3 regions of the Microbacterium sp. Leaf436 genome follow, and region 1 is predicted to be linked to each of the others. Evidence: predicted binding sites of a transcription regulator. Region 1 holds the regulator's gene; each other region holds the start of a gene.
What was found. The regulator HrcA, encoded in region 1, represses chaperone genes, less so after heat shock. The targets are predictions, from matches to a motif close to TTNGCACTCGNNNNNNNCGAGTGCNAA.
Positions count from the first base shown of each region.

Region 2: a site for HrcA is predicted at 6,336-6,362, ahead of groES (co-chaperone GroES). Genes of this name have one in related genera too.
Region 3: a site for HrcA is predicted at 2,852-2,878, ahead of ASG45_RS13420 (Hsp20/alpha crystallin family protein). Genes of this name have one in related genera too.

Region 1 covers NZ_LMRB01000003.1:383,256-392,735, forward strand. The annotation lists gene holA (DNA polymerase III subunit delta) at 1-681, shown strand, start outside; gene rpsT (30S ribosomal protein S20) at 1,122-1,382, opposite strand; gene ASG45_RS10755 (alpha/beta fold hydrolase) at 1,500-2,222, opposite strand; gene lepA (translation elongation factor 4) at 2,395-4,239, shown strand; gene ASG45_RS10765 (DUF1990 family protein) at 4,262-4,906, shown strand; gene hemW (radical SAM family heme chaperone HemW) at 4,906-6,123, shown strand; gene hrcA (heat-inducible transcriptional repressor HrcA) at 6,264-7,304, shown strand; gene dnaJ (molecular chaperone DnaJ) at 7,354-8,481, shown strand; gene ASG45_RS10785 (16S rRNA (uracil(1498)-N(3))-methyltransferase) at 8,484-9,218, shown strand; gene ASG45_RS10790 (HIT domain-containing protein) at 9,426-9,480, shown strand, end outside.
Region 2 covers NZ_LMRB01000002.1:279,933-289,412, reverse strand. The annotation lists gene ASG45_RS05670 (branched-chain amino acid ABC transporter permease) at 1-675, shown strand, start outside; gene ASG45_RS05665 (ABC transporter ATP-binding protein) at 668-1,600, shown strand; gene ASG45_RS05660 (ABC transporter ATP-binding protein) at 1,600-2,382, shown strand; gene ASG45_RS05655 (hypothetical protein) at 2,487-3,224, shown strand; gene ASG45_RS05650 (ABC transporter substrate-binding protein) at 3,393-4,676, opposite strand; gene rarD (EamA family transporter RarD) at 4,882-5,823, opposite strand; gene groES (co-chaperone GroES) at 5,963-6,259, opposite strand; gene ASG45_RS05635 (class I SAM-dependent methyltransferase) at 6,389-7,576, shown strand; gene ASG45_RS05630 (hypothetical protein) at 7,586-8,032, opposite strand; gene tsaD (tRNA (adenosine(37)-N6)-threonylcarbamoyltransferase complex transferase subunit TsaD) at 8,029-9,129, opposite strand; gene rimI (ribosomal protein S18-alanine N-acetyltransferase) at 9,129-9,480, opposite strand, start outside.
Region 3 covers NZ_LMRB01000004.1:236,774-246,253, reverse strand. The annotation lists gene ASG45_RS13435 (SRPBCC family protein) at 1-247, opposite strand, end outside; gene ASG45_RS13430 (NAD(P)/FAD-dependent oxidoreductase) at 391-1,611, opposite strand; gene ASG45_RS13425 (hypothetical protein) at 1,892-2,254, shown strand; gene ASG45_RS13420 (Hsp20/alpha crystallin family protein) at 2,311-2,766, opposite strand; gene ASG45_RS13415 (UbiA family prenyltransferase) at 3,013-3,837, shown strand; gene ASG45_RS13410 (FAD-dependent oxidoreductase) at 3,860-4,978, opposite strand; gene ASG45_RS13405 (methyltransferase domain-containing protein) at 4,971-5,633, opposite strand; gene ASG45_RS13400 (type III polyketide synthase) at 5,720-6,808, opposite strand; gene ASG45_RS13390 (glycosyltransferase) at 7,259-8,455, opposite strand; gene ASG45_RS13385 (hypothetical protein) at 8,653-8,853, opposite strand; gene ASG45_RS13380 (MarR family transcriptional regulator) at 9,082-9,480, shown strand, end outside.

The DNA of each region.
Region 1 (9,480 bases):
CTGCGCCACACCGGGGCGAGCGTGCGCGGCAAGAAGCTCCTCGACGCCATCCGTGCCGGGCAGGGCGCCGGCATCGAGATCCCCTGTGCGGCGGTGAAGCGCGACTCCGACCGCTTCGACTTCGCCGTGGGCGAGTTCAAGGCCGCGCACAAGCGCATCGCCCCCGTCGCCCTCCGCTCCCTGGTCTCGGCGTTCGCCGACGACCTCACCGAGCTCGCCGCCGCGTGCCAGCAGCTCATCGCCGACGTCCCCGGCGACATCGACGAGCGCATCGTCGAGCGGTACTACGGCGGGCGGGTCGAGACCTCGGCATTCACGGTCGCCGACACCGCCATCGCCGGGCACTACGGCCCCGCCATGTTGGCGCTGCGGCACGCGCTGGCATCCGGAGCCGACCCGGTACCCCTCGTGGCCGCGGTCGCCATGAAGCTCCGCACCATGGCCCGGGTCGCCGGAACCCGCGAATCCTCGTCGGCGGCCGCGCAACGCCTCGGCATGAAGGATTGGCAGGTCGACCGTGCACGGCGCGACCTGGTCGGGTGGACCGGCAACACCCTCGGCATGGCCATCCACGCCACGGCCCGCGCCGACGCTGAGGTGAAGGGCGCGTCGCGCGACGCGGTCTTCGCGCTCGAGCGCATGATCACGATCATCGCCACCCGCGCACCGTACGGCGGCTGACCGCGCACGGTCGGCTCGCCGGCTGTGGGCTCGCAGGGCAGATCCGTGAGCAGGGGAGGGCGTGGGCTGAGCGGAGGACCGGATCGAGGCCGCGCGTCCTCCGCTCGCCCCTGCCCCTCCGCTCGCCACGGTTCGTCGGCCCACGAGCTCCAGCGGACGGGGACGCCCGCACCTCCTGGCATCCACGCGACGAGGCACGCGCGAGCTCACACCTGCTGCGCGGCGCAGATCCGTGACCAGGGGAGGGCCCGGGCTCAACGGAGGACCGGATCGAGGCCGCGCGTCCTCCGCTCGCCCCCATCCCTCCGCTCGCCACGCCTCATCGGCCCCCGCGCAGTCCACAGCACCCACCCCGACGCCCCCTACGCTTTCGCGCCCTACCCCGGAAACGACGAAGCCCGCCCCGCGTGATGCGGGACGGGCTGTCGGAAAGGTGCGACTCAGAGAGCGGCGACCGACTTCGCGATGGCCGACTTGCGGTTCGCGGCCTGGTTCTGGTGGATGACACCCTTGCTCACGGCCTTGTCGAGCTTCTTGGTCGCGGTGGCGAGCGCCTTGAGAGCGCCTTCCTTGTCACCGGCCAGCACAGCCTGCTTGGTGCGACGCACGTGCGTCTTCAGCTCGCTCTTGACGGCCTTGTTGCGCTCGTGCGCCTTGTCGTTGGTCTTGTTGCGCTTGATCTGCGACTTGATATTCGCCACGTCGACGGTCTTTCGTTTGAAGTGAATATGGAAGAGCCGGGCGAGCGGTAGAGGGACGCTGCACCGGCATCGTGGAGGTCGGGAAAAACCCCACACGCAAGCCAAGGACCAACTCTATCAGGTCGCCGCCTCGACGGTGGTGAGCGCCACGTCGACCAGCGCGTTGAACACGCGGGGCCGCATCGCCGTCACCAGGTGCGTGGTGCGGGGGACGACGATCAGCTCGGCCTCGCGCGCCACCGACACGAACAGCTTCTCGTTGGCGCGCAGTTGGTCCCACTGCCCGTTGATGAACCACAGCGGAACCTCGATGCGGCGCAGCGACGCCAGAAGGTCGAGCACCGACAGGCTCGCCAGGGCGGTGTCCTGCGCATCGAAGGCGTATCCGCCCGCGCCGAAGTCGGGCCGCGTCTCGGGCGGGAGCGTGCGGTCGAGCACGCGGTTGGTGAGCCCCAGGCCGCGGTCGGGCAGGCTGTCGAATCGCCGCGCGAGGAAGCGGTAGGCCGCGAGGCCCACACCCCGCGGGATCGAGGTGCACGATGCGGCGATGAACGCCGCGACCGGCGGCGGGTCCTCGCGCCCCACGTACTCGATGCACAGCAACCCGCCCATCGAATGGCCCACGAGCAGAACGGGGCCGCGGGTCGCGGCATCCTGCACCGCCCGGTCGATCGTGGCGAACGCCTCGTCGAGAGTGAACTCCTCGCCGCGGCGGGTGCCGTGTCCGGGCAGATCGACGGCGACGGCCGGGTTGCCGCGCTCGTCGAGGTGGGCGAGCTGCGCGCGCCACATCGTCGCCGAGGTGCGGATACCGTGCACGAACACGACCTGGACCGTCATGGCATCCAGGGTAGAAGCCGTTCGCTGCCGACCGGCTGTGCGTCGCGTCCCCCACGCGCCACGCGTTCCCGCGCGTGGAACGGGTGATCTCGACCCGCAGGGGACACCCGGATGCCGGACCCCGGGCATCGCGGACGGCGATGTCGGCGCGCCACCGTAGAATCGACGGAACATGTCACCGCGCGCCCTGAAGCCCCTCGAGCCGTCTGCCACTCCGCCGGAGCAGATCCGCAACTTCTGCATCATCGCTCACATCGACCACGGCAAGTCGACGTTGGCCGACCGCATGCTGCAGATCACCGGCGTCGTCAGCGACCGCGATATGCGGGCGCAGTACCTCGACCGCATGGACATCGAGCGTGAGCGCGGCATCACGATCAAGTCGCAGGCGGTGCGGATGCCGTGGGCCACCGCCGACGGCACGTTCGCCCTCAACATGATCGACACGCCCGGCCACGTCGACTTCACGTACGAGGTCAGCCGTTCGCTCGCCGCGTGCGAGGGAGCGATCCTGCTCGTCGATGCCGCGCAGGGCATCGAGGCGCAGACGCTGGCCAACCTGTATCTCGCACTCGAGAACGATCTGACGATCATCCCCGTGCTGAACAAGATCGACCTGCCGGCCGCCGACCCCGAGAAGTACGCGGCCGAGCTCGCCGGACTCATCGGCGGCAAGCCCGAAGACGTGCTGCGCGTCAGCGGCAAGACCGGCATGGGCGTCGAGGAGCTGCTCGATCTCATCGTCGACAAGATCCCCGCCCCGGTCGGCAAGCCCGACGCCCCGGCACGCGCCATGATCTTCGACTCGGTCTACGACGCCTACCGCGGCGTGGTCACGTACGTGCGCATGATCGACGGCTCGCTGCAGCCGCGCGAGCGCATCCAGATGATGTCGACCACCGCGACGCACGAGCTGCTCGAGATCGGTGTGTCGAGCCCCGAGCCCGTGCCCACGCGCGGTCTCGGCGTCGGCGAGGTCGGCTACCTCATCACCGGTGTGAAAGACGTGCGCCAGTCGAAGGTCGGCGACACGATCACGACGCACCGCAAGCCCGCCACCCAGGCGCTGCCCGGGTACACCGATCCGAAGCCCATGGTCTTCTCGGGTATCTACCCCATCGACGGCAGCGACTACGCCGAGCTGCGCGAAGCCCTCGACAAGCTCAAGCTGTCCGATGCGTCGCTGCAGTACGAGCCCGAGACCTCGGTCGCGCTGGGCTTCGGCTTCCGCGCCGGGTTCCTCGGCCTGCTGCACCTCGAGATCATCACCGAGCGCCTCTCGCGGGAGTTCGGTCTCGACCTCATCACCACCGCCCCGTCGGTGACCTACGAGGTCACCACCGACACGGGCGACACCGTCTCGGTCACCAACCCCAGCGAGTACCCCGACGGTCGCGTCGCCTCGGTCTCGGAGCCGATCGTCAAGGTCGGCATCCTGCTGCCCAAGGACTACGTCGGCACCGTGATGGAACTCTGCCAGTCGCGCCGCGGAACGCTCCTGGGCATGGACTACCTCAGCGAGGACCGCGTCGAGCTGCGGTACCACATGCCCCTCGGCGAGATCGTGTTCGACTTCTTCGACCACCTCAAGTCGCGCACGCAGGGCTACGCGAGCCTCGACTACGAACCCGCCGGTCAGCAGACCGCCGACCTCGTGAAGGTCGACATCCTGCTGCAGGGCGACAAGGTCGACGCGTTCAGCTCGATCGTGCACCGCGAGAAGGCCTACGCCTACGGCACGCTCATGGCCGAGCGCCTGCGCAAACTCATTCCGCGCCAGCAGTTCGAGGTGCCCATCCAGGCCGCGATCGGCGCCCGCATCATCGCGCGCGAGACGATCCGCGCCATCCGCAAGGACGTCCTCGCGAAGTGCTACGGCGGTGACATCACCCGAAAGCGCAAGCTGCTCGAGAAGCAGAAAGAGGGCAAGAAGCGCATGAAGATGGTGGGCCGCGTCGAGGTGCCGCAGGAAGCCTTCATCGCCGCCCTCTCGGGCGACGTCGAGGCCAAGAAGTAACGACCGATTCGAGAGGAAGATCATGCGCCGGCAGAACTTCACCGACGACACGGTCGACTACGCGGCGGTGGGCGCCACTCAGGCCCCCGACCTCATGCAGTATCCGCCCGAGCGTTCCGTGCCCGCCGAAGACGCGTGGCGTATCGGCAGCGGCGAAGAGCGCTTCGTCGCCGCGGGCGAGTTGCTGCTCGCGTGGGCGCCGCTGCGCAGCGAAGAGTTGAGCATCACCGACGTGCGTCCCGCGTCGGGCGCCGGCTACGCGGGCGTCGGCTTCGACGCCGAGGGCGCTCCGGTCGCCCCCAGCCGCCTCGAGGCCGAGCAGCGCTTCGCCGCCGACGGCACCCCGTTCGTCAGCCCCGGCACGGGTGTGCGCCTGCACGGCAAGGTCGACGGACACCGCGCCGATGCCGAGCTGCGGGTCATCTCGGTGTTCGAGGAGCCGCGCCGCGTCGGATTCATCCTCGGCACGGTCGGACACTCCATCGTGAGCGGCGAGGAGCTGTTCGCGCTCGAGTGGCGCGACAACGACGAGGTCTGGTTCGTGGTGCGCGCGTTCGACCGCCCCACCGCGCCGTCCTACAAGCTCCTCACCAGCCGCGTGCGCCGTCGTCGCAAGGCGCTGTTCACGCGGTACCTGCGCGCGATCTCGCCGCTGTACACGTCCTGATGGGCGGACCGCTTCCCCTCGGAGACCCCGCGCCCACCGACGGTCGTCTGCCCGACGACCTGACCATCGACCCGTCGGTCGACTTCGGGGTCTACCTGCACGTGCCGTTCTGCCGCGTGCGCTGCGGCTACTGCGACTTCAACACCTACACGGCCAGCGAACTGCGCGGCGCCCGGCAAGACGACTTCGCCGACACGCTCGCCGCCGAGGTACGCCTGGCGGGCGGGGTGATGGATGCCACGGGCGGCCGCCGCACGGCATCCACGGTGTTCTTCGGTGGGGGTACGCCGACGCTCCTGCCTCCCGGCGATCTGGCGCGCATGCTCGACGCTGTGCGCGCGGAATTCGGCATCGCCGAGGGGGCCGAGGTCACCGTCGAGGCCAATCCCGACACCGTCGACGACGCCGTGGTCGAGACGCTGGCCGCGGCGGGCGTCACGCGCGTGTCGATCGGCATGCAGTCGGCCCGCCCGCACGTGCTCGCCGCCCTCGACCGCACCCATGACCCGGCGAACGTCGCGACCGCCGTCGCCGCGGCCCGCCGCGCCGGGCTCGACGTGTCGCTCGACCTCATCTACGGCGCCCCGGGGGAGTCGCTCGACGACTGGCGGGCGTCTCTCGAGGCCGCCGTCTCGCTCGCTCCCGATCACATCTCGGCCTACGCGCTCATCGTCGAAGACGGCACGAAGCTCGCCCGCCAGATCCGCTCGGGCGCGGTCGTGGAGCCCTCCGACGACCTGCAGGCCGACATGTACGAGCTGGCCGACGAGCTGCTCGCCGACGCCGGGTACGACTGGTACGAGGTGTCGAACTGGTCGCGCGGCGTCGCCCACCGTTCGCGGCACAACCTCGCCTACTGGCGCGGCACGGACTGGTGGGGGTTCGGACCGGGCGCCCACAGCCACGTCGCGGGGCTGCGCTGGTGGAACGTCAAGCACCCGGCCGCCTACGCCCAGCGCCTCGCGGCGAACGAGTCGCCGGCCGCCGCGCGCGAGCGCCCCGACGAGACGGCCCGCCGCCTCGAATCGGTGCTGCTGCGCAGCCGCATCCGCGAGGGTCTCGCCGTCGGCGAGCTGCACGGCGAGGGCCGCAAGGCCGTGGCGTCGCTCATCGCCGACGGGCTCATCGAGGGGACGGATGCCATCCGGGGCCGCATCGTGCTGACCCGCCGCGGACGCCTGCTGGCGGATGCCGTGGTGCGCGCGCTCACGGTCTGATCCGCGCCGTCGCATCTCGCGGCGGGACCGCCGGCACGCGCGGGGGATCCGGCATCCGCGAGCCCCCGACGGGGCACGCCGTCGATCGGCGTAGAATTGGCACTCAGTCAAGTCGAGTGCCAGACGGGGAGGAGCAGCGCATGGTGTCGGAACGCGGCCTCCAAGTGCTCCGCGCGATCGTGCAGGATTACGTCGACACGCGTGAACCCGTCGGCAGCAAAGCGATCGTCGACCGGCACGCGTTCGGCGTGTCGGCGGCGACCATCCGCAACGACATGGCGCTGCTCGAAGACGAAGACCTCATCGTCGCCCCCCACACCTCGTCGGGCCGCGTGCCCACCGACAAGGGCTACCGCGTGTTCGTCGATCACCTCGCCGAACTGCGCCCGCTCTCGGGAGCGCAGCGCAGCGCGATCACCTCGTTCCTCGACGAGGCGGGTGATCTCGACGACCTGCTCGCCCGCACGGTGCGTGCCCTGACGCAGTTGACCGGCCAGGTCGCGATCGTGCAGTACCCGTCGTTCGCGCGCGCCAACCTCTCGCACGTGGAGCTCGTCGCCCTCGGCGGCCCGCGCGTGCTCGTCATCCTGGTCACCGACACCGGCCGCGTCTCGCAGCGGATCGCGCTCGTCCCTGCCGAGCCGGTCGAGGCCGACATCGTGCAGCTGCGCGCCCGCGTGGGCGCGGTGCTGGTCGGGCGTTCCGTCGCCGACTGCGCTCAGCAGGTCGCCGCGGTCGTCGCCGACGGACCCCGCCCCGGCATCGCCCTCGACGCCGTCGCCGACGCCGTTTTCCGCGTCGTCGGCGAGGAGCTCGAGGAGTTCCGTCAGGATCGCCTCGTCATGGCTGGGGCGGCGACCCTCGCCAAGCGCGAATCCGACTTCCGCGGCAGCATCTACCCGCTCCTCGAAGCCATCGAGGAGCAGGTGACCCTGCTGCGGCTCATGACCGAGATGGTCGCCGACGAGAAGGGCTTGTCGGCCAGCATCGGCCGCGAGAACGAACCCTTCGGACTGATCGAGGCCTCGGTGCTCGCCAGCCGGTACGACGGCTCGACGGGCGGTGCCCGCGTGGGCCTGCTCGGCCCCACCCGCATGGACTACTCCTCCAACCTCGCGGCGGTTCGCGCCGTCGCGCACTATCTGACCCGGATGCTCGAAGACGACGACAGCGCGCGCTGACGAGCACCCCACCGAGAACGACCCCGCACCCGCGGACAGGAAGGCGATTGTGGCTGACCACTACGAGGTCCTCGGCGTCGAACGAGACGCCAGCGCCGACGAGATCAAGAAGGCGTACCGCCGTCTCGCTCGTCAGTTGCACCCCGACGTGAACCCCGGTGACGACGCGTCCGAACGCTTCAAGCTGGTCACGCACGCGTACGACGTGCTCAGCGACCCCGAACAGCGTCGCCGCTACGACATGGGCGGCGACCAGAACCCCTTCGGCGGGGGCGGGGGAGCGGCCGGCTTCGGCGGCTTCAGCGACATCTTCGAGACGTTCTTCGGCGGGGCCCAGGGCGGCGGCGGCGGGCGTGGACCGCGTCCGCGTTCGCGTCGCGAGCGCGGTCAGGACGCCCTCGTGCGCGTCACGCTCGATCTGGGCGACGTCGTCTTCGGTACCCACCGCGACCTCGACGTCGACACCGCCGTCCTGTGCGAGACCTGCCAGGGAGCCTGCACGCAGCCGGGCACGAGCGAAGTCACCTGCGACATCTGCCACGGCTCCGGTCACGTGCAGCGCACGGTGCGTAGCCTGCTCGGCAACGTCGTCACCAGCCAGCCCTGCAACGTGTGCCACGGACATGGCACGACCATCCCCTACCCCTGCGGCACCTGCCAGGGGCAGGGGCGCGTACGCGCCCGCCGCACCGTGTCGGTCGACATCCCCGCCGGCGTCGAGTCGGGCCTTCGCCTGCAGCTTCCCGGTTCGGGTGAGGTCGGCCCCGCCGGCGGCCCCAACGGCGACCTGTACCTCGAGATCACCGTCGATGCGCACGAGGCTTTCAGCCGCGAGGGCGACGACCTGCTCGCCACCCTCGAGGTGTCGATGCCGGATGCCATCCTCGGCACCACCACGACGATCGATGCCCTCGATGGAGCCGTCGAATTCGAGGTGCGCCCGGGCGTGCAGTCGGGCGACGTGCTCACCATCAAGGGCCGCGGCATCACGCCGCTGCGGGGAAGCCAGCGCGGGGACCTGAAGGTCGGCGTGCACGTCGTGACGCCCACGCGCCTCGACCACAAGGAGCGCGCCCTCATCGAGGAGTTCGCCAAGCGCACGAAGGCCCCCCAGCCGCGCCTGGCCGAGCACCAGCAGGGCATGTTCTCGAAGTTCCGCGACCGCTTCCGGCACTGACCGTGGCACTGCACTTCGTCACCAACGAGGCGGCATCCGCTCAGACGGGTGAGGTCGTGGTGCTCACCGGGGCCGAAGCGCACCACGCCGCAGCGGTCCGCCGGGTGCGGGTCGACGAGGCGGTCACGCTCGGCGACGGCCGTGGGGCATGGCTGTCGGGCCTCGTCACGTCCGCGACGCCGAAGCAGGTCGAGGTGCGGGTGACGGGCCGCGAGGAGCATCCGGCCCCGTCGCCGCGCTTCGTGCTCGTGCAGGCGCTCGCCAAGGGCGACCGCGATGAACTCGCGGTGCAGGCGGCGACCGAACTCGGTGTCGACGCGATCGTGCCGTGGCAGGCGGCGCGGAGCGTCTCGCGCTGGGACGCCAAGGCCGACAAGGGCCTCGCCCGGTGGCGCACCATCGTGCGCGAGGCGGCGAAGCAGGCGCACCGCGCGTGGATCCCCGACGTCGAGGGCATCGCCCGCACGGCCGACCTCGTGCGCCGCGCCGGCACCGATCTGGTGCTGGTGCTCGAGCCCTCGGCATCCGATCGCCTCACCGCGGTCGCCGTCGAAGCCTCCGACGATCGCGACGTGGTGCTGGTGGTCGGGCCCGAGGGCGGGATCGCCCCCGAGGAGCTCTCCGCGCTCGAAGGCGCCGGCGCTCGACTCGTGCGCCTGGGCGACACGGTGCTGCGCACCTCGACCGCGGGGGCGGCGGCGATCTCGGTGCTCTCGGCGTCGCACGGGCGCTGGTGACCTCCCGCCGCGTTCCGATCCTCCCGTCCGGGGCGCGAAACGTCCCGCCCCGCCCGTCCGGGGCGCGGAATGTGCACCGGGGCGCACAACAACCGCCCCGGTGCACGGTTCGCGCCCCGTCCACGAGTCGCACGGCTCGATGCGCCCCCTCGTCCGTCGAGCCTGCCCCCGACCTGCGTGTCGGAGCCCGTCACTAGACTGGATGCCATGAGCGAACCGTCGATCTTCACGCGCATCCTGCAGGGCGAGATCCCCGCCGAGA
Region 2 (9,480 bases), on a different contig from region 1:
GCCGAAATCGTGCGCTACGTCGTCTCGACCGTCGGTCTGACCAACGTCACGGGCGGCTCGCAGGGCCTCAACGGGTACAACCGCGAGTTCCAGGCGATGAACCCGCTGCCGGCCGGTACCTACGGCATCGGGCCGTGGACCTACTCGGCGAACGACTGGTGGGTCCGCATCTTCGGCTGGGGACTCGTCATCATCGCGACCCTGCTCGTCTACGTGCTCATGCGCAGCCCCTGGGGCCGTGTGGTCAAGGGCATCCGTGAAGACGAAGACGCCGTGCGCAGCCTCGGCAAGAACGTCTACTCGTACAAGATGCAGGCGCTGGTGCTCGGCGGTGTCATGGGCGGCCTCGCGGGAGTGATCTTCATCCTCCCCCGCGCCGTGCAGCCCGGAAACTACGGCACCGCGCTCACCTTCTTCGTCTGGACCGCACTGCTGCTCGGTGGCGCCGCCACCCTGCTCGGACCGATCGTGGGAGCAGCCCTGTTCTGGGTGCTGCTGTCGCTGTCGAACGGCATCATCGTGGGGCTCCGCGATGTCGGCATCCTGGGCTTCATGTCCACCACCCAGGCGGGCCAGGTGCGCTTCATCCTCGTCGGCATCGGACTGATGCTCCTCGTGATCTTCCGACCACAGGGCATCTTCGGCAACAAGAAGGAGCTGTCGTTCAATGTCTGACACCACCGTCACCCATCCGCTCGTCAAGGGCGAGGTCGGACCCGGCTGCGCCAAGGTCGACCCGATCGTCGTCGCCGACGGCGTCACCCGCCAGTTCGGCGGCCTGAAAGCCGTCGACGTCGAGCACCTCGAGATCCCCCGCGGGCAGATCACCGCGCTGATCGGCCCCAACGGTGCCGGCAAGACCACTCTGTTCAACCTGCTGACGGGCTTCGACAAGCCCAACACCGGCCGGTGGAGCTTCGAGGGGTCGAACCTGGCCGGGGTGCCCGCGTTCAAGGTCTCGCGGCAGGGCATGGTGCGCACGTTCCAGCTCACCAAGTCGCTCGGGCGCCTCTCGGTGCTGCAGAACATGCTGCTGGGCGCCCGTGGGCAGAAGGGCGAGAACATCTTCCGCGCCCTGATCCCCTCGATCTGGCGCTCGCAAGAGAAGGCCAACACCGAACGGGCCGACGACCTGCTGCGCCGCTTCAAGCTCGACGCCAAGCGCGAGGACTTCGCCGCGTCGCTCTCGGGCGGCCAGCGCAAGCTCCTCGAGATGGCCCGCGCGCTCATGAGCGACCCCAAGCTCGTCATGCTCGACGAGCCCATGGCGGGCGTCAACCCGGCGCTCACGCAGAGCCTGCTGGGTCACATCCTCAACCTCAAGAGCGAGGGGATGAGCGTGCTGTTCGTCGAGCACGACATGCACATGGTGCGTCACATCTCGGACTGGGTCATCGTCATGGCGGAGGGTCGCGTGGTGGCCGAGGGGCCGCCCGAGACCGTCATGACCGACCAGGCCGTCATCGACGCCTACCTGGGCGCGCACCACGACACCGATCTCGGCGACATGACCACGTCGCAGCTCGAGACCATCCAAGCCGAAGCCGCCGCCGAGGCGGAGGCGGAGCTCATCGCCGACGAGAAGGACGGGAAGCTCTGATGTCCGACACCGCAACCGCCACGCGCACCGCGGTGCTGCGCACCGACGACCTGGTCGCCGGGTACCTGCCCGGGGTCAACATCCTCAACGGCTGCACGGTCGACGCCTACCAGGGCGACCTGATCGGCATCATCGGCCCGAACGGCGCCGGCAAGTCGACGCTGCTGAAGGCCATCTTCGGCCAGGTGAAGATCCGTGGCGGCTCCGTGCTGCTCAACGGCGAAGACATCACCACGCTGAAGGCCGACAAGCTCGTGGGCAAGGGCGTCGGGATGGTGCCGCAGAACAACAACGTGTTCCCGAGCCTGTCGATCGAAGAGAACCTGCAGATGGGTCTCTTCCAACGTCCCAAGGCCTTCGCGGAGCGCTTCGAGTTCGTCACGGGGCTCTTCCCCGAACTCGGCAAGCGCCGCCGCCAGCGGGCGGGATCGCTGTCGGGCGGTGAGCGGCAGATGGTCGCCATGGGCCGCGCGCTCATGATGGACCCGTCGGTGCTGCTGCTCGACGAGCCCTCGGCAGGCCTGTCGCCCGTGCGTCAGGACGAGACGTTCCTGCGCGTCGCCGAGATCAACCGCGCCGGCGTGACCATCATCATGGTCGAGCAGAACGCCCGCCGCTGCCTGCAGATCTGCCACCGGGCCTACGTGCTCGACCAGGGCAAGGACGCGTACACCGGCACCGGCCGCGAGCTGCTCACCGATCCCCGCGTCATCGAGCTGTACCTCGGAACGCTGGCCGCCGACGAGGACGCCAAGCGCGACCACCAGGAGCCCCCGGCCTGATCCCACGTCGATACACCGCGAGCGCGGCGCTCACCCTGGTGGGCGTCGCGCTCGCGGCATGCGCGGGCGCACCTCCCGCGCCTCCCCCGCTGTCTGTCGCGCTCGTGCAGCAGCGGGGCGACATCGTCTCGGGGCGCGTGCAGCTCCGCGTCACGAACACCTCGGATGCCGCGGTCACCGTGACCTCGGCGGTGCTGCGCTCGCCCCTGCTCGCCGCGACGGGCGGCGGAGACACGAAACGCCCCGAGACGCTGCAGCCGGGGCGCACGATCGATCTTCCCGTCGCACTCCCCGATTCGCGCTGCGATCCGGATGCCGCCGACGCCGCCCCGGGAGCCGTGCTCGACGTGAGCGACGACCGGGGAACGCTCGAGCAGACCGTGGCGGTCGACGACGCCCTCGGGGTGCTCCCCCGCCTGAGCGCGACGCAATGCGACCGCGAGGCCCTGGCATCCGTCGCCCGCGTCTCGGCCATCGCGGTGTCGGTGTCCGGCGACGGGACCGCTGCTCTGCTGCTGTCGATCGAGCCGACCCCGGATGCCACCGCGGGCAGCGTCGAGCTCGTCTCCCTGCGCGGGACCCCGCTGCTGCGCTTCCCGCAGGGCACGGAGGCGCCTCTCGGCCTCACCGTCGCCGCCGGCGACGCCCCCACCACCATCGCGGTGCCGGTCACGCCGATCCGCTGCGACGCCCACGCCATCGCCGAAGACAAGGTGGGCACCCTGTTCGACCTCGTCGCGCGGGTCGACGGCCGGGACGTCGTCGTTCCGCTCGACCGGCCGCAGGCGGTCGCCGATGCCCTGCTCGCCTTCACCGCCTCCGTCTGCGGCCTGACGCCCTGACGCCGGGGCCGAGGCCGCGCAGGGCTGCCGCCGGCCGCGCCGGGCCCTCCGAGGCCCCGAGAGCCTGTGGCACGCCGGGACGCGGATGCCGGCGCGGCACCGATCCAGCCCGCACGAACGCCGAAGGGCCCGGATCCTGGCGGATCCGGGCCCTCGTGCGGTGTCAGGTCACTCGTTGAGCGAGCCGAACTCCGTGTTCAGCAGGGTGTACTTGTTGTCTGCACCGTACTGGTAGATGCCGATGTACGCCTCGGTCGGGTCACCGTTCTCGTCGAAGGTGATCGGGCCGGAGACGCCGTCGTAGTCGACGTCCGTGCCCTCGTTGATGAGCGCGAGGCAGTCGGCGAACGTCGTGCACTTCTCGCCCCCCTCGGAGACGGACTGCATGTTGTCGCGGATGGCCGTACCCGAGTCGTCCTTCGCCTGCGCCGCAGCGAGGGCGGCGACGATGACGGCGTCGTAGGACTCCGGCGCGTAGCTGAAGTCGGTGAGGGCGGGGTCGACCTCTTTCAGACGCGACTGGAACGACGTGTCGGCCGGGTTTCCGGGAAGCGTTCCCTTGGCACCCTGCAGCGTGCCGGCGGCGAACTCATACGAGTTCGACAGGTTGCCGTCGACGAAGTAGACCTTCGACGCCGGGAAGCCCTGCGTGCTGACGAGCTGCGGGATGATCGACGACGTCTCTTCGAACGCGATGATCGCGACGGCGTCGGGCTGCGACGCGAGCACCTGGTCGACCTGCGACGTGAAGACCGTGTCACCCGGGTTGTAGGGAACCGCGACCGAGACCTCGCCACCGGCGGCCTCGATGGCCTTGGTCGCGTTGTCCTTGAGGCCGATGCCGTAGGGGTCGTTGATGTAGATGACGCCGACGTTGGCCGCGCCGTCACCGACCATCAGGTTGCCGAGCACGCGGCCCTGCAGCACGTCGGACGGAGCGGTACGCCAGTAGTACCCGTCGTCGGCGTAGGTGGTGAAGTCCGGCGAGGTGTTCGCCGGCGAGATCTGCACGACGCCCGCGTCGACCAGCTGGTCGACGAAGGTGAAGGACACGCCCGACGAAGCCGCACCGATGACGACATCGGCGCCGGCGTCGACGAGCTCGGTGGCCGACTGGGTCGCGATGTCGGTCGTGGTGTCACCCGAGTCGCGCTCGGTCAGCTCGGTCGTGAACGGGAACGCGTCGCCGGTGGCTTCGATGTCCTGGATCGCGAGCTTGACACCCGCGACCTCGGGCGGGCCGAGGAAGGCGAGGTTACCCGTGGCCGGGAGGATGGTGCCGACGTGGAAAGCCCCGTCTGCAGTTGACACGGCGCCGCCGCCGGATGATGCACTGGGGGCAGCGGCGTCGTTGCCGCCACCGGCGCAACCGGCGAGGACGAGCGCGCTGGCACCGATCAGGGCGATGCCGCCGATGACCTTGCCAGTGCGCGTACGTGTGATGACGCTCATAGTGCTCCTTGCTGTGAATGAACGTTGGGCAGCCCACGAGGACCGCCTGGTGTCCTAAACCTAAGCCGCCGCGCGTTTTCTGCGTGTTGCCGTTCGTTAACGATGTGAGTCGTCGCGATCACGGCCGCATAACGGTTTCACACGGCGTCGTCACGGTGCACTAGGAGATATGTCGGCAGGGACGACAAACGCATGATCTGGCCGGTCAGACGGGCTCCGCCACGTCGACGACGACGCGGCGCTGTCGGCGCGACGCGACGACCGAATCGACGCTCAGCATGAGCAATGCCACCCAGACCAGGGCGAAACCGATCCACCGCTCGAGGGTCATGGCCTCACCGAGCACCCACACCCCGATCGCGAACTGGATGATCGGCGCCACGAACTGCAGCAACCCGATGACCGTGAGGGGCACGCGACGGGCGCCCGAGGCGAACAGCAGCAGCGGCACGGCCGTGACCGCCCCCGCAGCCAACAGCAGCACCGTGTGCAGCGTGCCCGCCGTGCCGAGGGTGAGACCGCCGAACGCCGCGACGACGGCCAGCTGCACACCGGCGACGGGCAGCAGCCACATCGACTCCAGCGTCAGGCCGCTCACCGCATCGACCGAGGGCCCGATCTGCTTCTTGACCAGACCGTAGAAGCCGAACGAGAAGGCCAGCGTCAGCGCGATCCACGGGAAGGTGCCGTAGCCCACCACGATGACGACGACCGCGGCGACGGCGATGCCGATCGCGATCCACGGCAGCACCCGCAGTCGCTCGCGCAGCACCAGCACCCCCAGCAACACCGTCACGATCGGGTTGATGAAGTAGCCGAGGCTCGTCTCGATGACGTGGTTCGTGAGGGCGCCGTAGAGATACGTCTGCCAGTTGACGTAGATGAGCACGCCGGCCACCGCGGTGAGCGCCATGAGCCGCGGTTGCCGCACGATCGCCAGGAACGGGCGCCAGGCGCGCAGCACGGTGAGCAGCACCAGGCAGAAGACGAAGGCGAGAAGGATCCGCCACGCCACGACCTCGAACGGGCCGGTGGGCTTGAGCTGCAGGAAGTAGAGCGGCAGGACGCCCCACAACAGATAGGCGCCGAGGGCGTAGAGGGCACCGCGGGTACTGCCGCCGGAGACAGGAGGGGCGGCGGGGGTCACCGATTCAGCCTACGCGCGGGGCGACGCCGCGAGCCGCCGTTCCCCACCGCTTTCCTGCCACCTCGCGACGCGGGGGGTGAGGGAACGACGAAGGCCCCGGATGCCGGAGCATGCGGGGCCTTCGTGCAGGACTGCGCGATCAGCGGACGACGACCGCCAGCACGTCGCGAGCCGAGAGCACCAGGTACTCGTCGGCGCCGAACTTGACCTCGGTGCCGCCGTACTTGCTGTAGAGCACGCGGTCACCGACGGCGACGTCGAGGGGGACGCGGTTGCCGTTGTCGTCGATACGGCCGGGTCCGACGGCGACGACCTCGCCCTCCTGCGGCTTCTCTTTGGCGGTGTCAGGGATGACGAGACCACTCGCGGTGGTCTGCTCAGCCTCGACCTGCTTGATGACGATGCGGTCCTCGAGCGGCTTGATGGAAACCGACACGGTCTACCTCTTTCTCGTTACAGAAGACTTGTCAGCACTCACACGGGGAGAGTGCTAATTCGAGTCTAGGGAAGCACTGGCACTCACGCAACGCGAGTGCCAACACAATCGCCCGCATAGGCTGAATCGGTGGATACCCGCGAGCTCACCGCCCTGCTGACGCCCGACGGCCTCCGCCTGCTCGACGAGGTGGGCGGCATCGAGTCCACCGACGACGCGGCCCGAGCCGTCTCTCGACTCCGCGCGGCCGGGCACTCCCCCGATCTCGTGTCGGCCGTCGTCGGTCAGGCACGTCTGCGGGTGCGCGGAGCGGCCAAGTTCGGCCCGTTCGCCGAGCGCATGCTCTTCACCCGCGCCGGCCTCGAGCAGGCGACGCGCCTGTCGATCGCCGCCCGCCACGCCGGACGCTTCCGCGCCGCCGGTCTCGACCGCGTCGCCGACCTCGGCTGCGGCATCGGCGGCGACGCCCTCGGACTGGCGGGGCTCGGCATCCGGGTGCACGCCGTCGACGCCGACGAGGTGACGGCCGCGATCGCCGCGTACAACCTCGCCCCCTTCGGTGAGACCGTGACCGTCGCGCACGGCCGCGCCGAAGACACCGACCTCGATCAGACGGATGCCGTCTGGCTCGACCCGGCGCGCCGCACGGCCGGGCACTCCGAAACGCGGCAGGTGTCGTCGAGCGAATGGTCGCCCTCGCTCGAGTGGGTCTTCGCTCTGCTCGAGAGCACGCCCGGGGGTGTGAAGCTCGGCCCGGGCTTCGATCGCGGGCGGATTCCCGACGACGTCGAAGCGCAGTGGATCAGCGCCGACGGGTCGACCATCGAACTGGTGCTGTGGTCGGGAGTGCTGGCCCGCGAGAACGTGCGTCGTACGGCCCTCGTCGTGCGCGGCACCGACGCCTGGGAGCTCACCGCCCCCGCCGACTCCCCCGACGTCGAGCAGCGCGAGCTGGGTGCCTTCGTGCACGAACCCGACGGGGCGATCATCCGCGCCCGGCTGATCGGCGAGGTCGCCCGCGCGCTGCAGGCGGGCATGCTCGCGCCCGGCATCGCCTACCTCACGTCGGACGCCGCCCTCACGAGTCCGTTCGTATCGTCGTTCCGCGTGCGGGAAGAACTCCCGGCCGACCCGAAGAAGCTCGCCCAGGCCCTGCGTGCGCGCGGCATCGGCACCCTGGAGATCAAGAAGCGCGGCGTCGACGTCGACCCCGCCGTGCTGCGCAAGAAGCTGTCGCTGCGCGGCGACGAGTCGGCGACCCTGCTTCTCACCCGCATCGGCTCGAAGCGCCTCGCGCTGCTGGCCGATCGGGTGTGAGCCCGGTCGTCACACGACGGCGAGCTGCGAGAACCCCCAGATCAACCACCCGGCGCTGAACGCCACCGACGTCAGCGCGAGCGCGAGCGCCCACGCGGCGACGCGACGACTGTCGTGCGCGCGGCGCAACGACACGATGGCGATGATCGCCGCGAGCGCTCCGAGCGGCAGGAGCCAGCCGGTGAACAGGGCCGCCCCGAGGGCGAGGATCGAGACGCCGAGCGCCCACGGCGCCAGAGACGGCGGGGTGGGCGGCGCCGGCGGGACGTAGGGGATGACGTGATCGCCGAAGGCAGCCATCTCGAGCTGCGCCGTGGGCAGGCGCTCCGGGTCGCCGTCGTCGTCGCGCCGAGCGGACGCCGCCGCCTGGGTGATGGCGGCGCGCAGGTCGTCGGCGGGCTCGACGCTCTCGGCGACCTTGCGCGCGCGCCGCGTCGGCGGAGCCGCCTCGCTCATGCGACGCGTCCGGAGCCCGGCCCGGGGGCCTCGGCATCGGGATCCTCGGCGACCTGGATCTCGGTCACCGGCAGGGTGGAGTCGGCGCCGAACGCCAGGGTCGAGGGCCGGCGCCCCGACGAGATGAGCTCTGCGGCGAGGGCGGCGATCATCGCGCCGTTGTCGGTGCACAGGCTCAGCGGCGGGATGCGCACGGCCACACCCGCCGCCGCCGCGCGCTCGAGGGCGACGTCGCGCAGGCGCTTGTTGGCGATGACCCCGCCGCCCAGCAGCAGGCGCGGGACGTCGTGGCGCGCACACGCGTCGAGGGCCTTGGTCACGAGCACGTCGACGACGGCTTCGCGGAACGACGCCGCGACGTCGGCGACGGGCACCGGCTGCCCCGCTGCCTCGTGCTGCTCGACCCAGCGGGCAACGGCGGTCTTGAGGCCCGAGAACGAGAAGTCGTAGCGGTGGGATGCCATGTCGGAGGCGCGCGACATGCCCCGCGGGAACCGGATCGCGGTGGGATCGCCCGAGGCTGCCGCCCTGTCGATCTCGGGGCCGCCGGGGTAGGGCAGCTTCAGCAGTCGGGCGACCTTGTCGAACGCCTCGCCCGCGGCGTCGTCCATGGTCTCGCCGAGCAGTTCGACGTCGCTGGTGAGGTCGCGCACGAGCAGCAGCGAGGTGTGCCCCCCGCTGACGAGCAGGGCGACGGTGGGGTATTCGAGTTCGGCGGCGTCGTCGTCGAGGATGTCGGCGGCGATGTGACCGACCAGGTGGTTCACGGCGTAGAGCGGCTTGTCGAGGGCGACGGCGAGGCCCTTCGCGGCCCCCACCCCGACCATCAACGCACCGGCGAGGCCGGGACCGCTCGTGACGGCGACGGCGTCGAGGTCGGCGAGCATCACGCCCGCCTCGGCGAGCGCGGCGTCGATCGAGGGCTGCAGCGCCTCGAGGTGCGCGCGGGCGGCGACCTCGGGGACGACGCCGCCGTAGCGGGCGTGCTCGTCCATGCTCGAGGCGATGGTGTTGCTCAGCAGCGTGCGCCCGCGGACGATGCCGATGCCGGTCTCGTCGCAGCTGGTCTCGATGCCTAGTACGAGGGGCGCGTCCATCAGCACCAGCCCTTTCCGGTGGCGGGGGGAGCGGGGGTGCCGGCTCCGTCGGCGGGTTGAGGCGCCGGGGTGGCCGAGAGGGCGGCGGATCCACCGGACCCGTCGCCGGGCTCACCGCCGCGTGTCTCGGCGCGGCGGGCGGCCCACCCGCGCAGATCGAGCTGCATCACGAGGGCGTCGACGTCGTCGGGCTGGTAGTAGCGCGGACGGCGGCCGACCTCGGCGAAACCCTCCGAGGCGTACAGGGTCTGGGCGACGGGGTTGTCGGCGCGCACCTCGAGGAACACCTCGTGCACGTCCCGCCGCACGGCCTCGTCGAGCAGCGCCGTCAACAGGGCCCGGCCGCGACCT
Region 3 (9,480 bases), on a different contig from region 1:
CGTGGTTCTCGTCGCCGCCGACGCTGTTCCAGGCGACGCGCTCGTCGGGGTGCTGCTCGGTGATCTCGGCGTCGAACTCGCGCTCGGCACCGGCGATCTTCACCTTCCAGTGCGTGAGGGTGTCGCTCTTCTGCGTGATCGACTCGACGAAGCTCATGAAGTGCGGGAACTCCTCGAACTGCGTCCACTGGTTGTAGGCGACGCGGACGGGAACGTTGACGTCGATGGTTTCGATGACCTGTGCCATGGTGTCCTCTTTCGTGTGGTTTCCGGGGCTGGTCCCAGTCTTCGCTCGTCACGGGCGAGCTGCCCCCGGGGTTGAGGGATCGGCTCGCGTGCCCTATGGGCGTGCGCGGCGCGCCGGGGTCGTTCGGGGATTCGCCCCGCGGCTTAGGCGCGACCGCGCAGGATCAGGTGCCAGTAGACCCAGGGCAGCACCCGACGGTCGGCGATCCACGACAGGGCGCGCTCTCGATACAGCGAACGCCAGAAGGGGATCGTGGGCTGCAGGCGCCCCTGACGATCGAACTCGGCGAAGACGACGGTGCCGCGCGACACCGTGAACGGCACGACGCTGTAGCCGTCGTACTTCGCGGAGGGGGAGCGCCCGGCTCTCACCGCCGTCATGTTCTTCACGAGGGCTTTCGCCTGCTGCCGGATCGCGCCCCCGGAACGGCGGGTCGCCACCGCGGCGGCATCGCCGACCGACCAGATCTCTGGATACCGCGTGTGCTGCAGCGTCTCGGGATCGACGTCGACGAACCCGTGCGGATCGTCGGATGCCGCCAGCCCGCTGCCGGCGATCCACTCCGGCGCCCGCTGCGGAGGGACCGCGTGCAGCACGTCGTACGCCAGGGTCTCTTCGGCCTCGCCGTGACCGATCGTGATCGTCTGCGCCTCGGCATCCACCGACCGCACCTCGCGGCTGTAGTGCACCTCGATGCCGTACTCGTCGAGTTTGCGCTGCAGCTCGCGGTCGATGGCCGGGATGCCGAAGGGCACGGGGTCGGGGGCGACGAAGACCACGCGCAGGTCGTCGCGCACACCGATCGCGCGCCACCAGTCGCACGCGAGGTACATCGGCTTCTGCGCGGCCGCGCCGCAGGACGCGGGCTCGGGCGGCTGGGTGAACACGACCGTGCCGGAGCGCAGGTCGCGCAGCACCGGTGAGGCTTTCGCGGCGAGGTCGTAGTCGTAGTTCGAGATGCCGTTCGGTGCCGCCATGGCCTCGGGCAGGCCCGGGATCTGCTCCCATGCCATGCGCAGGCCGGCGCACACCACGAGCTGGTCGTAGTCGAGATGACCGCCCGACACGAGATGCACGCGGCGGGCCGCGGCATCCACCGTGAAGACCTCGTCGCGCAGCCAGCGGGTGCCCGGGGGGATCACGTCGGCCTGCGCGCGGACGGCCTCGCTGGCCCGTGCCGCGCCTCCCGCGATGTGCGACTGGAGGGGCGCGAAGACGTGCTGCGTCCGCGGCTCGATCACGGTGATGTCTCCGGCGCGGGCCCGGTGGAGGCGTCCGGCCACCGACAGTCCGGCGTTGCCCCCGCCGATGATCACGATGCGGGGGGTGTCGGCGCGAGCGACGGTGCGGCTCGAGTCGTTCATGGGGGATCCTCTCGTCTCCCTCACGGTGTCGTCATCGGCATCCGGGCACCACCCGGTTGACAGCATCGGTCGGGCGGACGACTCGGGCGCTGGGGAGGGTCCGCGGTCGACAGGCGCCCTTCTGCTGTGCCGCTGCAGCGGGAGCGCGCCCGTTGCTTCGCGTAGTCCGTGCGCGGGCCGGGCCTGTCAAGGGGCGGGGCGCGGCCGCGTCGGCATCGTTGGATGGAGGTACCGCCGATCAGCGGTGACGCACCCCGGTGCGTTCGACGAAAGGATCCTCATGAGCGACGCCTCGATCGACCCGTCCCCCGCCGACTCGTCGACCCCCGCCGCCGACGTCGGCATCGCGGGCGTGCAGCCCCTGCGCGACGGCGACACCTCGATCGAGCCCGACCCCGCGCTCGACCCCGCCCAGGCGGAGTGGGATGCCACGACGGCCCTCGACGAGGGCGTCGACCCGCAGGACATCGCCCCCGCGACCGCGACGGGCGCAGACCCGGCCGAGATCGCCGCCGACGACACCGACATCCCGTTCGACGACATCCACCCCGGGTCCACCGGCACCGACTCGCAGGGTCAGGACCCGGGCGTCGTCGAGCTCGGCGAAGAGGGCCAGGGAGACCTGGCGCCCGAAGACCTCTGAGCGACGCGCGAGAGAGGGGTCGGTCCGTTCGGGCCGACCCCTCTCTTCGCGGTGGATTACTGCTCGATGAGCTGCGGTTCGCTCTCGTGCGCGCGGATGACGCCGTCGTGGTCGTCGGTGGACACCGCGATGCGGCGCGGCTTCGCCTTCTCGCTCACCGGGATCGTGACCGACAGCACCCCGTTGCGGTAGGCGGCGCTGATGCCGTCGGTGTCGATGCCCTGGCCGAGGTTGAGCTGGCGGACGAAGGTGGCCGTCTCGCGCTCGCGGGTGATCCACTTGACGTCGTCGCCGGTGGCGAGGGTGCGTTCGGCGCGGATGGTCAGCAGCTGACCGTCGACGTCGATGTCGACCGAGCCCGGGTCGACCCCGGGAAGGTCGGCCGAGAGCACGTAGTGGTCGCCGTCGCGGTAGAGGTCCATCGGCATCCGGCGCGGTCCGCCCCCGCGACGGGCGTCGAGAAGGGTCGACGCGAGGCGGTCGAGGTCGCGGAAGGGGTCGTAAGTGGCCATGGTCGGTTCTCCTTTTCGGTCGGTCCGGATATCGGCATCCGGAGTTCGATGAAGTTGAGCCTTGTGCGCTCAACGTGGCAGCAGATTAGCACTCTCGATAGGAGAGTGCCAAGGCTGTTGAGTGTCCAAGACGCGCCGTGCCGGGGCCGGTCTCGGCGGCGTGTCCTGGACACTCAACGTGGTGGTGGCGCGGCGCCCGGGCGGGTCGGCCGCCCGAGTGCGCAGCCGCGGTAGCGTCATCGGGTGATGGATGCCGCGGCGAAGCCGCCCCTCGTGCGGGCGCTGTGGGGCGCGACCCACCCGGGGCCGACCCTGGTCGTGACCGTTCTGTCGCTGGCCCTCGGCCTCGCCGCCGGGGTCGAGCCCGGGCGACTCGCGCTGCTGGTGATCGCCGTGTTCGCGGGGCAGGTGTCGGTGGGCCTGTCGAACGACGCGATCGACGGCGCGCGCGACGCCGCCGTCGGCCGCTCGGACAAGCCCATCGCCGGGGGAGCGATCACTCCGGAACGTGCGCTCGGGGTGGCCGTGGCGTCCGCGCTCCTCGCCGTGCTCCTGTCGGTGCCGCTCGGCCCCGGACTCGTCGCCGCGCACGCGGTGGCCCTGGCCTCGGCGTGGGCATACAACGCCGGGCTGAAGTCGACGCTGGCGTCGATCGTGCCGTTCGTGCTGAGTTTCGGGCTCTTCCCGTCGTTCGCGACGCTGTCCCTCGCCTCTCCCGCGCTGGCTGCCCCGTGGGCGTCGCTCGCGGGAGCCGCCCTCGGCGCGGCCGTGCATCTGACCAATGTCGTACGAGACCTCGACGAAGATCGGCGCACGGGCGTACGGGGCCTTCCGCACCGCCTCGGTGCGCGGGTCTCGGTGGTGCTCGCGGCGGTCGGCGTCGTCGCCGGAGCGGTGGCGGTGCTGATCGGCACGGATGCCACGGTGCTCGGCGCGATCTTCTTCACCGCCGTCGTCGCGGTGGCGGCCACGGCCGTGGTGCTCGTGCTCGTGCGCGCGCCCGGACGCGCGGTGTTCCAGCTCACGATGCTGGCGGCTCTGCTGCTCGCCGCTCAACTCGTCGTGACCTGACTCCTCCCGCCCGGGCGGCTCGTCAGTCGCGGGCGGCGCGATCCAGCCGCATGGCGTACGCGCGCGTGAACAGCGCGCCCCCCGCCCCCCGCAGCATGGTGCGCAGCGCCCCGGTGCGCAGGGGGTGGGCGAGCGGGCCCGTGGCTCGCCCGAGCATCGTGTTGAGCCAGGCCAGGTGCGCCGCGTGCCGCGCCGAGGCCAGACGGTCGGTCTCCCATCGTCCGAGGCCGACCGCCTCGCCCGTCCGCACCCACCCGGGCAGCAGCGGGGCCAGCGTGAGGGCGTCGAGCAGCCCGAGATTCATCCCCTGACCGCCGATGGGGCTCACCTCGTGGGCGGCGTCGCCGATCACCACGACGCGGCCGCGCCGCAGCGCCGGAGCCACGGCGCGCCGCACGCGGAACGTCGTCGCCTCGGCGATGTCGACCTCGAGCCCGGCGCGCTCGGCGACGGCCCGCTCGAGGGTCCCGACGGCATCCGCCACCTCGTCGGTGCCCGCCCACGCCACCAGCCGGCGGCGTCCGCCGGGCAGCGGGAACGACTCCAGCACGCCCTGGCGTTCCAGGTGCACCCGGGCGACGGGGCCACCGGGAGCGACGACGTCGGCCATGACGTAACGGTCGGGGTAGTGGTGCGTCCGAACGGCGCCGGGGCGGTACACGAGGTCTCGGCCCGCCCATCCCGAGGCCACGACGACGACGCGGGCGCGGATCTCCTCGTCACCGCGCGGACCGGTGGCGCGCACGCGTACACCCCGGCCGTCGTCGTGCACGGCGGTGATCGCGACCCCCCGACGCACGCGCGGCGCGAGGCCGGTCAGCACCTCCATCGTGTCGGCCTGGGGGAGGGCGGCGACGTACGGATGACGCGCACGCAGGCGGTCGAACCGAATCGCCGCGAGCAGTCGGCCGTCGGCCCGCGCCTCGCCGCGGACGATCGTCTCCGCCCGCGCCAGCAGGGCCTCGGTCGCGCCCGACGCCTCGAGGAGGGCGAGCGCGGGGGAGTGGATGCCGATGGCCCGCGACCCGGATCCGGTGCCGGCGCGCTTCTCGACGATCTCGACGTCGACCCCGCGCACCCGCAGGTCGGCCGCCAGGGCGAGGCCGACGGGTCCGGCTCCGACCACCAGCACCTCAGGCACGCTCCGCCCGCCCCTCGGCCACGGCGAGAACACGGAAGGGCGCCGGCGTCTCGACCCGCCAGGGCCCGCCGAGCGCGGCGGCCAGCTCGGGGGCGCGATAGCTGCGGCGGATCGAGCGCAGTCCGTCGACGCGCAGGAACGTGCCGGCCGACAGCGGAGCGATCCCCGCGGCGTACAGGGCGTAGGCCAGTCGACCGCGGGCGATGTCGGCGTGCAGCACCCGACCGCTCGAGAGGGCGAGCGAGTCCTCGGCGAACGTCGCCAGGGCCGCGGCGTCGAGGTGGTGCAGCACGTGGTTCGACACGACCAGGTCGTAGCGTTCGCCCGCGGCGCGCAGGGCGCCCGAGTCCTGGGCCACGAACCGCACGCCCGGTCGTTCGCGCGCGCGGGCCGAGGCGATGGCGCGGGGGTCGGGATCGGCGCCGGTCCACTCGACGTCGAACCCGTCGCGCGCGGCCAGGCCCGCCAGACGGACGGCGACGTCGCCGCCGCCGCACCCCAGGTCGAGCGCGCGGGCGGGGCGGCCGAGCGCCTGCAACTGCGGGCGGACGCGCGTGCGGTACACGTGCCCCCAGGCCGAGACCAGGCGGTTCAAGACGTCGAACCGCCGATACGTCGCCGCCAGGACGCGCGGGTCGCAGTCGGGGTCGTCCATCAGCTCGGTGAGCGCCGCATCGCGTCGGGCGAGGCTGCGCCAGAGGCCGGTGGCTCCGTCGCTGGTTGCGGGGCCTCGCGCGGCGCTCACGGGCGGCGCAGCGTCAGACGCGCCGCCTCGACCGTCAGGCCGGGGCCGAAGGCCAGCGCGGCGATCCGCTCCCCGTCGGGGTGCGCGACGTCGGCCAGCAGGTCGCGCAGGATGAACAGCAGGGTCGCACTCGACATGTTGCCGTGGGCGCGCAGCACCTCCCGCGAGGGCGCCAGGGCGGCGGCATCCAGGGCGAGAACGCTCTCGACGCGGTCGAGGATGCTGCGGCCGCCGGGATGCACGGCCCACGCGTCGACGTCGCTCAGGTCGCCCAGCACGTCGGCGGCGATGCCGGCGATCTCGCGCCCGATGATGCGCGGCACCTCGGGGGTGAGGGTCATCTCGAATCCGGAGTCGCCCACCGTCCAGGCCATGTCCTTCTCGCCCTCGTCGGTGACGTGGGTGGCGAAGTCGTCGAGGTCGAGACCGGGGTGCGATGAGTCTCCGGATGCCACGACCGCGGCCGCCGCGCCGTCGGCGAACACCGAGGCGGCGACGATCTGGTCGGGGTGCGACGAGGTCTGCCAGTGCAGCGAGCACAGCTCGGCGCACGCCACGAGTACGACGGCGTCGGGGTCGGCGGTCACGATCCGCGCCGCGAGCCGCAGCGCGGGGATCGCGGCCGCGCATCCGATGAAACCGAGGTGGTACCGCTCGGCCGAGGTCGGCAGGCCGAGGTCGCGCACGAGGTGGTAGTCGGGACCCGGCGCGAACATGCCGGTGCACGAGACGGTCACGACGTGCGTGATGGCATCCGGCGTCCGCCCCGAACCCTCGATCGCGGCGCGCGACGCCTCGGCGAACAGGGCGGGTGCGGTGCGGCGGTACTCCGCGTTGCGGGCTCCCGTGGACGGCATGAGCAGCGTGTCGCCGTCGCGGACGCCGAGCCCGCCCCCGGTGCCGCCGGCGAGCTGCGGCAGCACGACGTGGCGGGTGTCGATGGCGGCGGCATCGAAGGCCGCACCCACCAGGCGTTGGCCCTTGCGGTCGAACCCGGGCTGCGCGGCGAAGAGGTCGCGCAGGGCCGATTGCTCGACGCGGGTCTCGGGCAGGGCCGTGCCGATCGAGAGGATGCGCGCGGTCATGCCTCACTGTAGACACGGATCGGAGCACCGGCGGCGGGGATAGCGCGGTGTCGGTGCGGCGTCTATGGTGACGCGCGGCCTCGCGTGAGCCGAGACGTTACGGAGTGCGCCGACTTCCCATCCCGTAGACGACGACGTTGACGGCGGGGACGGCGAGAAAAAGCATCCAGGACCACGCCCAACCCCCGACCGCCCCGAGCGCGAAGGCCAGAGAAACACACACCGCCTGCACGATCAGCGCCGCCACGACGCCCCAACCGCCGCCGAGGGGTCGCCTCGGCACCGAAGCATCGTCGATGCTCAGTCGCCCCATGACTCGCCACCGTATCCGGGTGTCGCGGAGGACGTCCATCTCGTGCGCGCCCGGTCTGTTTCTCGCCACCCGCGCGTGGGGCGGAATCCGTCGGTCCCGTGCCACAGGGGGACGGTGCTCTCACCGCGCGCCGAGGGTCAGGCGGCCAGGACGCTCGGCAGCAGCAGGCTCGAGATCGCACCACGGTAATCGTCGACCATGCGCCTGCGGTCGATGCGCGTCCGTGCGGCGAGGGCGGCGCGGCGCAGCTCGCTGCGGCGACCCAGCGCGTCGTCCCAGGCGGCGGCGATCGCGGCGGCGTCGCGGGGCGTGACCAGGCCGAAGCCCGCGACCATCCGGGCGGCGTCGCCGACGTCGGTGGTCACGGGGACGGCTCCGGATGCCGCTCCCTCGGCCAGGCAGAGGGGCGAGGCTTCGCCGAAGGCGCTGGTGAGGGCCACGATGTCGGCCGCGCGATACAGCTGCGGCATGTCTTCGCGCAGTCCCAGGGCGTGCAGCGCTACCGTGACGTCGATGCCGTTCTCGGCGAGCAGGGCGGTGAACAGGGGATTGTCGCGGGTCATGCCCGAACCGCACATGACGTAGTGGGCGCCGGGGGAGTGCGCCGCATGGCGCGCCACCGCCGCGAGGAACAGCCCCGGGTCTTTCATGGCGTCGAAGCGTGCCGCCAGCAGCACGACGGGGGCGGACTCCGGGATGCCGAGACCCTCGCGGATGCGGTGACGCTCGGCCCGGGTGCCTGGGCGGAAACGACGGGTGTCGATGCCGTTGTCGATGACCCACGCCTGCTCGGTGATGACGCCGGCGCGGGCGTAGGCGGTCGACGTCGACGAGGCGCAGGCGATCGTGGCCGACACGGCGCCGGAGGCCCCGGCATCGCGCAACCACCCCAGCGCCGGCCCCGAATGCGTGGGATCGGAGCGGTGCAGGCACGCCGCCACCGGCCGTGCGGGCAGGAGCCCGGCGCGATCGAGGGCCACCACGAGGCTGAGCGGCTGCTCTTTCAGCGAGAGCACGACGTCGGCGTCGGCGAAGAGATGGGCCGCCCGCTCGAGTTCGGGCCGGGTGAAGTCTTCGGGGTGCACCGGGTGATCGCCCGCGATGCGGTCGAGGGCGTCGATGCGCACCCCGGCGCGGCGCAGACGGCGATAGCGCGTGTCGTCGCGGGCGAGCTGCAGCGACGCGTCTCGACGGGCGGCGGAGGTGAGCGAGAGCACCCGGTGCTGCTGCGCACCGCCGGCGGCGAGACCCGCGATGACGTCGGAATGCAGGATCCGTGCGCCCCCGGCGAAGAAGCCCTCGTACAACGACAGCACGCGCAGGGGTCGAATCATCGCGGGGCCTTCCGGGGGAGGAGCACCGCTCGTGGGGGTGCTGTCGCCGATCACCGCGGATGCGGTCGTCCCATGCTGAAGGGTCGGCCCGGTGCGGCGGGTTACGCCGTGGAAACCATCGTATGAACGCCCGGACACAGGCCGACGCGCCGGCTCCCGGGGGTGGGAGCCGACGCGTCGGTAGGAAGAGCGGTGGTTCAGGCTCGGGGCGCGACCACCATCGGCTCGACGATCGTGCGGGTGCGCGACCAGGGCCAGCGCGGGGCCGCACGCGTCCCCCGTCGGTCCTCGGCCGCCCTCGGCACGATGCCGTTGCCCATCGCGGTCGACATCGCGATGCTCCACACCGAGCCCGCGTGCTGGGCGTCGTCCTGTGCGCCGTGTTGTCCGTAGATCATGGTCTTCTCCTCGCTCCCGTCTCCCGACGGAACTGTCCTTGTTCCGTCATAGACCGGCGGCGAGCGGCGGGGCCCGCCCTTGACAGCACCGCCCTGCTGCGCATGCGGGGCAACGCCGCGGGTCCAGATGACGGGCTCGGCTCGAGGCGGAGGAGACGAGGGCATCATCCGGCTCCTCCGCCTCGTGACGAGACGGCCTCTGGGATGGAGTCGCTACGATCGGGGGTCGTGCAGACGTCTTCCGATTCTTCGTCGTCCCCCTCGGCGGGGTCCGACCTGGGGCGCGCCCTGCTCGCATACGGCGAGGCTCGGCGCGCCGCCGCCGCCGAAGCCCGCCGCGAACTCGCGCTCAACGAGCTCGACGCGCGTGCGCTCGTGTTCGTCGCCGACAACCCCGGCGCACGTCCCTCCCACGTGCGCGATCACCTGGGTATCACCTCGGCCGGTGTGACGACCCTCATCGACCGTCTCGTCCAGCGCGGCGCCGTGCGCCGCGATCTCGACGAAGACGATCGGCGGGTCAACCACATCACGGCGACGGTCGACCTCGACAGCCCCCCGTGGAACGCGCTGCGCGCCTTCGACAACGGCATCGAGGCGGCGATCGCCGGCATCGATGCGGAGCGC